Regions from separate parts of the Giesbergeria giesbergeri genome, predicted to be linked through region 1. Evidence: predicted binding sites of a transcription regulator. Region 1 holds the regulator's gene; the other holds the start of a gene.
The links. Region 1 encodes sigma-54, which starts transcription at its own class of promoters, with help from an activator protein. Its sites were predicted from a motif close to TGGCANGNAANCTGCTTT; they were not measured.

Region 1 (4,082 bases):
GGCCAAATTCAAAGAGATGTACCAGTCCTTCAGCGTGGCTAACCAAGTGCGCCGCGCCACGCAATTGCAAGAAGCCTATGGGGTTGAAGGCACGCCATCTATGGGGGTGGCAGGCCGCTACTACACCGATGGCACGATGGCCGGTGGCTTGCAAGCCATGTTGCAGGTGGTCAACCACCTGACAACGGTCAAGGGTTGAGCCATCCCCCTTTCGTCTGCAACCACGGCCCGCTTTGGCGGGCTTTTTTGTGGCTGGCAGGCATCGCTACAATCGCCGCAAGATTCGTGCCTTTTTTGATGAACCGCCTCTTCACGCTCCCCCTGCTCGCCTGTTTGGCTGCTGCCCCGTTCACGCTGGCGCACGCTGAAAAGGCCGACCGCCATCAGCCCATGAACATTGAGGCCGATGCCCTGCGCCATGACGAATTGCAGCAAACCAGCGTGTTTACGGGCCGTGTGGTTCTGACCAAAGGTACCATCGTGCTGCGGGGTGAGCGTCTGGAAGTGCGCCAAGATGCCGATGGTTATCAGTCTGGTACCGTCACGGCGGCAGCAGGCCAACGGGCGTTCTTCCGACAAAAGCGTGATACCGCACCCGGCGCCCCTGAAGAATTTGTCGAGGGCGAAGGCGAACGCATTGAATACAACGGCCACAACGACACCGTGCGCCTATTGCGCCGTGCCGAGTTGCGCCGTTACCAAGGGGCCAAGTTACAAGATGAACTCACGGGGGCGGTGATCGTTTACAACAACCTGACGGATGTGTTCAGTGTGGATGGTCAGCAGCGCAGCCCTGAGGGGGCGTCAGCAACGTCGGGCGGACGTGTGCGTGCCATACTGGCTCCAAAGGCGACTACAGCTCCGGCCTCTCCTGTGGCACCTGCTTCTGCTCTGCCTTTGCGCCCCAGTTCTGCACTGGGTACTGACAAGCCATGAGTGCCGCACCCGCGCATGCCACCACCGAGGCAGCTACGGATAGCCGATTGGAGGTGCTGCATTTAGCCAAGTCTTATGGCAGCCGCCAGGTGGTCAAGGACGTATCGCTGGTTGTGCAAAAAGGCGAGGTAGTCGGTCTGCTGGGCCCCAATGGTGCAGGCAAGACCACTTCGTTTTATATGATCGTTGGTTTGTTGCCCAGCGATGGGGGTGATATTCGCATTGATGGGCAGTCGGTGGTGCGTATGCCTATCCATAAGCGTTCACGTCTGGGGTTGTCTTACCTACCGCAGGAAGCGTCTATCTTTCGCAAACTCACGGTACAAGAAAACGTGCGTGCCGTACTGGAGTTGCAACAAAATGCCGCGGGTCAGTCTTTGAGCAAGGCCGAAGTTGAGCAGCGTTTGCAGTCTTTGTTGGAAGAGCTGCGTGTCGACCATCTGCGAGACTCTCCTGCGCTTGCATTGTCTGGCGGCGAGCGGCGCCGGGTCGAGATTGCCCGTGCCTTGGCCACGCAGCCGCGTTTTATCCTGTTGGATGAGCCTTTTGCAGGCATCGACCCGATTGCCGTGATTGAAATTCAGCGCATCATCGGTTTTTTGAAAGCGCGCGGCATTGGCGTGCTCATTACCGACCACAACGTGCGCGAAACGCTGGGCATTTGTGACCACGCCTGCATCATCAGTGATGGTCGGGTGTTGGCACAGGGGACGCCTTCCGAGATTGTCAACAACGCCGAGGTGCGTCGGGTGTACCTGGGCGAACATTTCCGTATGTGAGCCGATGAAACCTGGCCTGTCTCTGCGTGTATCGCAGCACCTGACCCTGACGCCGCAGTTGCAGCAGTCTATTCGGCTGTTGCAGCTCTCGACGTTGGAGTTGGGCCAGGAAGTCGAGCAGATGCTGGCGGACAACCCCTTTTTGGAGCGCAACCCCGACGAAGCCTCGCGCGAGGAGTTTGGTTTGGCGCAGGCCGACACGCCCCCGCCAGAGGAGCCATATGCCGACTGGGCAGCCCCTGTGAGCAGCACCAGCAGTGCAGACAGCAGTCAGGCCACATTGACAGAGGCAGAGCAGGGCAACAGTGACAGCAGCAGCACCGAAGTGCTGGACTGGGAGGGCGATGGCAGTGTGGACATGGCCCCGGACGATAGTGAATGGGGTGGCGATGCCCCGGCCTGCAGCCGTGGCACTGACGAAGAAATGGATGTCAGTGCCACAGATTTGGCACATGGTCATGAATCACTGGCGGCATTCTTGCACCGACAAACGGTGGGTTTGCGCTTGTCTCCAGAGGATAAAGCCGCACTGTATTTTCTGATCGAATCACTCAACGAAGACGGTTATCTGGAGGATTCGCTGGAATCTTTGGCTCAAGGGTTGGCGGGTGAAGAGCACAGCGATGACATAGAGGAGCTGCTGCACCATTTCACGGTGGCCTTGCACTTGCTGCAAACGCTGGAGCCAACTGGTGTGGGGGCTCGCCACTTGGCTGAATGCTTGACACTGCAACTGGCAGCATTGGCCGCACATCCTGCGCCTGCCATCCCGCCTGAGACCATTGCATTGGCGCTGCGCATTTGCCAGCAGCCGCTGGAAGGGCTGGCCCGCCGCGATGTGCGCCGCTTGGCCCAAACCTGTGGGGCCACCGAGGAGCAAACCCGTGCAGCAATGGCCTTGATTGCCCGGCTGGAGCCGCGTCCGGGGCGGCCCTTTATCTCGGTAGAGCGCAACGCCATCATCCCAGACGTGCTGGTGCGCCGCATGGGGCATGGTCAGGCGGGGCACCAGTTCAGTGTGCAACTCAACCCCGAAGTGATGCCACGCCTGCGCATCCACGACATTTATGCGGGTGCCTTGCGTGGCCGTCGCCAAGACGAAGGCCATCAGGCTTTGCAACAGCGTTTACAAGAGGCCCGCTGGTTTATCAAAAACATTCAGCAGCGGTTTGACACTATCTTGCGGGTGTCACAAGCCATTGTGGAGCGCCAAAAGAATTTCTTTGTGCATGGCGAGTTGGCCATGCGTCCGCTGGTGCTGCGCGACATTGCCGACGAGCTGGGCCTGCACGAGTCCACAATCTCGCGGGTGACCACAGCCAAATACATGGCTACCCCCCAGGGTACTTACGAGCTGAAATACTTTTTTGGCTCGGGCTTGGGCACTGACAGTGGTGGCAATGCCTCCAGCACGGCTGTGCGCGCGTTGATCAAGCAGTTTATTGCTGCCGAGAACCCCGCCAAGCCCTTGTCGGACAACCAATTGGCTGAAATGCTCAAAGAGCAGGGCATTGAGTGTGCCCGTCGCACGGTGGCTAAATACCGTGAAGGATTAAAAATCCCCACGGCCACGCTGCGCAAAACGCTGTAGCGAGGCGGTGGGGGTTAATCGTTGGCGTCGGCCTGCAGTTCGGGAAACAGCACTTCGGTAAAGCCGAGCTGGCGCAAATCAGACATCCGTTGCGGATACAGGGTGCCTATCAGGTGGTCACACTCATGTTGCACCACTCTGGCGTGAAAGCCTTCGGCGATGCGCTCTATGGGCTGGCCCAGCACGTCCATGCCGGTGTAACGGATGCGGCTCCAGCGGGGCACCCGGCCCCGCAGCCCTGGCACCGACAGGCAGCCCTCCCAGTCCTCGGCTTGGGCGGCATCCAGCGGGGTAATCACGGGGTTGATCAACACAGTGGGGGGCACCAAGGGGCGATCTGGGTAACGCGGATTGGGCAAGTGCGAGCCAAAGACCACCACCTGCAAATGGACGCCAATTTGTGGCGCTGCCAACCCGGCACCATTGGCCGCCTGCATGGTGTCGTGCAAGTCCGTTACCAACTGGTGCAGCACTGGGGTGTTGAAGGCCGTAACAGGCTGGGCCGTGCGCCACAGGCGCGGGTCGCCCATTTTCAAGATGGTGTGGATGGTCATGGTCGATGCCGGTATGGGCTGTTAGCGTAGCAAGGCTGCAGGGCGTGCAGCCCGTGCTGCGGGTGTTGTGGCGTGCTGGTGATCGAGCTTGAACTCTGCCACCACATCGGCCAATTGTGTGGCTTGCTGTTGCAGGGCGTGGGCTGCCGCTGTGGCTTGTTCTACCAAGGCCGCATTTTGTTGTGTGCCTTGGTCCATCTGGTTGATAGAGGTACCAATGGC
Region 2 (4,082 bases), on a different contig from region 1:
ACATCAATAGCTTTCGCGCTCCTGGCAGCAGCGACAACCTGCCGGGCCACAACGGTGGCACCGTCACGGCGCTGGCCAACCGCTTTGTCTGGATGACCGGCCATAAAGTGCTGGGGGCCGACTATGGCGTAGAAGCCATCGTGCCACTGATGCGCACCTCCCTGACCATCAACGCCGCTGGCATCTCCGACAGCCGTTCGGGTGTGGGTGATATTTATGTGGGGCCGTTGGTGTTGGGCTGGCATGGTGCGCAATGGGATGCCGTGGCCGCTGCTGGGGTTTGGATGGATTCGGCCAGCACAACCTTCCCAGCCTCTCCGGGCAAAGGCTTCAAGAGCACCATGCTCACAGGTGGCCTGACCTACTATTTTGATGCTGCCAAGACGATTTCTGGTGCTGCACTGATGCGTTTTGAGCGCAATGGCAAGAACGATGCGGGCTTCCGCAACGGCAATCAGGTGACGGTGGAGTGGGCACTGGCCAAGGCTTTTGGCCCCATGCAAGCCGGTCTGGTGGGCTATAGCCAGTGGCAAACCAGCAATGACAGTGGCGTGGGGGCCAGCCTGAATAAGTCTTCGCGCCATGCCTTGGGGGGAGAACTGGTATACCCCGTGGCACCGGGGCTGGCGCTCAAAGGGGCCGTGTACAAAGAGTTGAGTGCTGAAGCAGGCAGCACTCCTTTGCCCAAGGGTTCTTTGGTACGTCTGAGCTTGGTCAAGGCGTTCTGAGGCCCATCGGGCGGCGGAATGTGTTCACAGAGTGCACATTCCGCCACTTGGTGTTGGTGTGTGTGTGTGCTTCGTGGATGATGGGCGTGATATGAGCTTACCCGACCTGACTTCTCCCCTTCCCCGCAATGCTTTCAAGCATGCCATTGCGGCAGGTCAGCAGCAGATTGGTCTTTGGCTGGCTACGGCAGACGGTTATTTGGCTGAAATGCTGGCGGGTACCGGCTTTGATTGGCTGCTGATCGATGGCGAACATGCTCCCAATGACCTGCGGGCCGTGCTGGCGCAGTTGCAGGCTATTGCCAGTGCCGCTAGCACGTTACCGGTGGGGGTGGCTTTGCCACACCCGGTGGTGCGTTTGCCCTCGGGCGATCCGGTATTGGTCAAGCAATTCATGGAGTTGGGTGCGCAAACCTTGCTCGTACCAATGGTCGATACGCCCGAGCAAGCCCTGACGCTGGCCCGTGCTATGCGTTACCCGCCCAGCGGTACAAGGGGCATGGGCAGTGGTTTGGCCCGCTCCTCGCGCTGGAACCGTTACCGCGATTACATCCACGAGGCCAACGACCAAGCCTGCTTGCTGGTGCAGGTAGAAACCGTAGAGGGCTTGGGCCATATCGATGCCATTGCGGCCACGCCGGGTGTGGATGGTGTGTTTATCGGCCCGGTGGATTTGTCTACCTCTATGGGTTATCCCGGCCAAGTAGACCACCCCGAAGTGGTGGCCGCCATTGCACATGGTATTGCCCGTGTTCGGCATGCAGGCAAGGCCGCTGGCATTTTGTCCACCCAAGAAGACCAGGCCCAACATTGGCTCGATGCGGGGGCGCTGTTTGTGGCAGTGGGGGTTGATATCAATTTGTTGGCGCTGGCCGCACAGTCTTTGGCAGCGCGTTTTCGGCAGGGCATGGCGGCACCGCGGCCCTCCAGCGGCGGTTACTGAGCCGCGATGGAGTGGGGTGCTGTTCGGACGCTGCTGCCGTGGTGCTCATTCGGGTGCCATGTGGGCATGGTGGCCCGCATCGGTGCCGCTGGGCAGGGTGATTTGGCCGCTGCGCAGTGCCTGAGCCAACAAGTCGGGCGTGGCTCTGATATGGGCTTCCAGCGCCAAGGCGGCACGGGCTTCGTGCCCGGCCATCGCCGACTCAAAAATAGCCGTGTGCTCGCTGTGCACATCGCGCGCAGCACCGGGCAGGCCCATCGTATAGCGGCGGTAGCGTTCGCTGTGGCGCGACAGCAAGCGCAACACCTTTTGCGTCCACGGCGATTGCTGGCCCGACAGCAGTGCCTCATGAAAACGCATGTTCAGGGCTTCCCACTGGGGCCGGTGTTCACGCCGAATGGGCTGCTCCAGGGCCGACATGGCTTCATAACTGTGGCGCAGCGCCTCGCGCCATGCAGCACCACCGTGGCGAATCGATTGGCGCAGCGCCTCCAGCTCAATGTGCAGGCGCAGCCGGGTAATGTCTTCCAGCTCCTCCAGCGTGATGGGCGTGACGCGAAAGCCTCGCTGGCCCTCGGCCGTGACCAGCGCATCGCTCACCAGTCGGGTAATGGCTTCGCGCAGCGTGCCCGCACCCACGCCGTAATGCAGCTTCAGGTGCTCGACGCGCAATTTGTCGCCGGGCAGGTGCCGCCCTTCAATGATGTCATTGCGCAACTGGGCATAGGCACGCTCGATCAAGGTGCGCGACGCACCGGCATCGCTATCGGTAGCGACAGGGCTATCCATCTCTAAGGATGATTTCATGATAATTCTCGATATTTTTGCTGTGAACATACCCCAAAAGAAAGAAAGTCATACCTTGCAAGATGGTACAGACAAGCAAAGCCTCTCTCATTGATGATTTTTAGGGGTATTTCTGGGTTGGTGCAGGGTCATATTATGAAAAATGGCATGAAATTCTTGCTGTTGCCATACTAGGTGTTTTCCCTTAAATCTCGAGATTTTTTCTCCATCCACGCCAGAATCTGGCATATTTCAGGCCTTACCGCTGCATCTTGCATCAAAACCTGTACCCGAAAGCCTGCGCTCATGGCCAGTTACACCATCACCATCGAAGAAACCGGGCAAAGCTACCGCTGCTCCGACGAGTTGTCGTTGCTGGTCGGCATGGAAGCCTTGGGTAAGAAGGGGATTCCGGTGGGCTGCCGCAATGGGGGCTGTGGGGTCTGCAAGGTGCAAATCGTTCAGGGGCAGTATGTGTCGCGTGTCATGAGCCGTGACCATGTGAGCGCCGAAGACGAAGCGCAGGGCCGGGTGTTGTCGTGCCGGGTGCGCCCGGCCAGTGACATCACCTTGCGCGTGCTTGGAACCATGAAAAAGAACGTCTGCCGTCTGGTTGGGGCCGCAGACGCCTCTGTTGTTCCCTCAACCTGAAAAATCTGGAGAAACCCCATGGCAATCACTGGTGTTTTGCGCCCTGGTCACGCTGTTTTGCGTGTGTTGGACTTGGACGAATCGGTTCACTTTTATACCGAAGTGTTGGGTCTGAAAGAAACGGGCCGCGACAAATCGGGCCGTGTCTATTTCAAGTGCTGGGACGAGCGCGACCACAACAGCTTTGTCATTCGTAAGGCCGACCGTGCCGGTATGGACTGCTTTGGCTTCAAGGTGCAAAACGCCGCCGTGCTCAACACCTTGGAAGGCCGTCTGCGTGAGTATGGTGTCGTGACCGAGCGTGTGCTTGCCGGTGAAATGCTGGAAACGGGCGAGCGCGTGCGCTTCCACCTGCCCACCGGCCACCTGATTGAACTGTATGCCGAGAAAACCTCGGTGGGCAATGGCTTGGGCGATATGAACCCCGAAGCCTGGCTGCCCGACCAAAAAGGTATTTCGCCCATCCGCATGGACCACGCCCTGATTTACGGTGGCGATATCGATGGCAACCGCAAGCTGTTTGAAGAGGTGCTGGACTTCACCTTGGTCGAGCGCGTCAAACTCGAAGACGGCGTGACCGATTTGGCCACTTGGCTGACCTGCTCCAACAAGGCGCACGACATTGCCATGGTGCGCCACTCTGAAGACAACAAACTGCACCATGTTTCCTTCTTGCTGGAAACATGGGAGCAAGTGCTGCGCGCCGCTGACATCATGTCGATGAACCGGGTCTCGATTGACATTGGCCCGACCCGCCACGGCATTACCCGCGGCACCACGATTTACTTCTTTGACCCCTCGGGCAACCGCTTGGAAACCTTCAGCGGTGGCTACCAGTGGTATCCCGACCACACCCCCATCACTTGGACATGGGACCAAGTGGGTCGTGGCATTTTCTACCATGACCGCAAACTGAACGAAGCCTTCTTGAGCGTATTGACCTGAGATGAGCAGCATGGCACCCGAACTTGTTG

Region 2: ACYVB2_RS14225 (2Fe-2S iron-sulfur cluster binding domain-containing protein) is a predicted target of sigma-54. The motif match lies at 2,642-2,659, and genes of this name have one in related genera.

The regions. Positions count from the first base shown of each region.
Region 1 is NZ_BAAGYJ010000013.1:38,428-42,509, forward strand. It holds gene ACYVB2_RS14910 (thiol:disulfide interchange protein DsbA/DsbL) at 1-199, shown strand, start outside; gene lptA (lipopolysaccharide transport periplasmic protein LptA) at 298-936, shown strand; gene lptB (LPS export ABC transporter ATP-binding protein) at 933-1,715, shown strand; gene ACYVB2_RS14925 (RNA polymerase factor sigma-54) at 1,720-3,306, shown strand; gene def (peptide deformylase) at 3,321-3,860, opposite strand; gene ACYVB2_RS14935 (methyl-accepting chemotaxis protein) at 3,882-4,082, opposite strand, start outside.
Region 2 is NZ_BAAGYJ010000011.1:83,894-87,975, reverse strand. It holds gene ACYVB2_RS14240 (SphA family protein) at 1-728, shown strand, start outside; gene ACYVB2_RS14235 (HpcH/HpaI aldolase family protein) at 820-1,671, shown strand; gene ACYVB2_RS14230 (GntR family transcriptional regulator) at 1,717-2,478, opposite strand; gene ACYVB2_RS14225 (2Fe-2S iron-sulfur cluster binding domain-containing protein) at 2,764-3,108, shown strand; gene ACYVB2_RS14220 (catechol 2,3-dioxygenase) at 3,127-4,053, shown strand; gene ACYVB2_RS14215 (GlcG/HbpS family heme-binding protein) at 4,064-4,082, shown strand, end outside.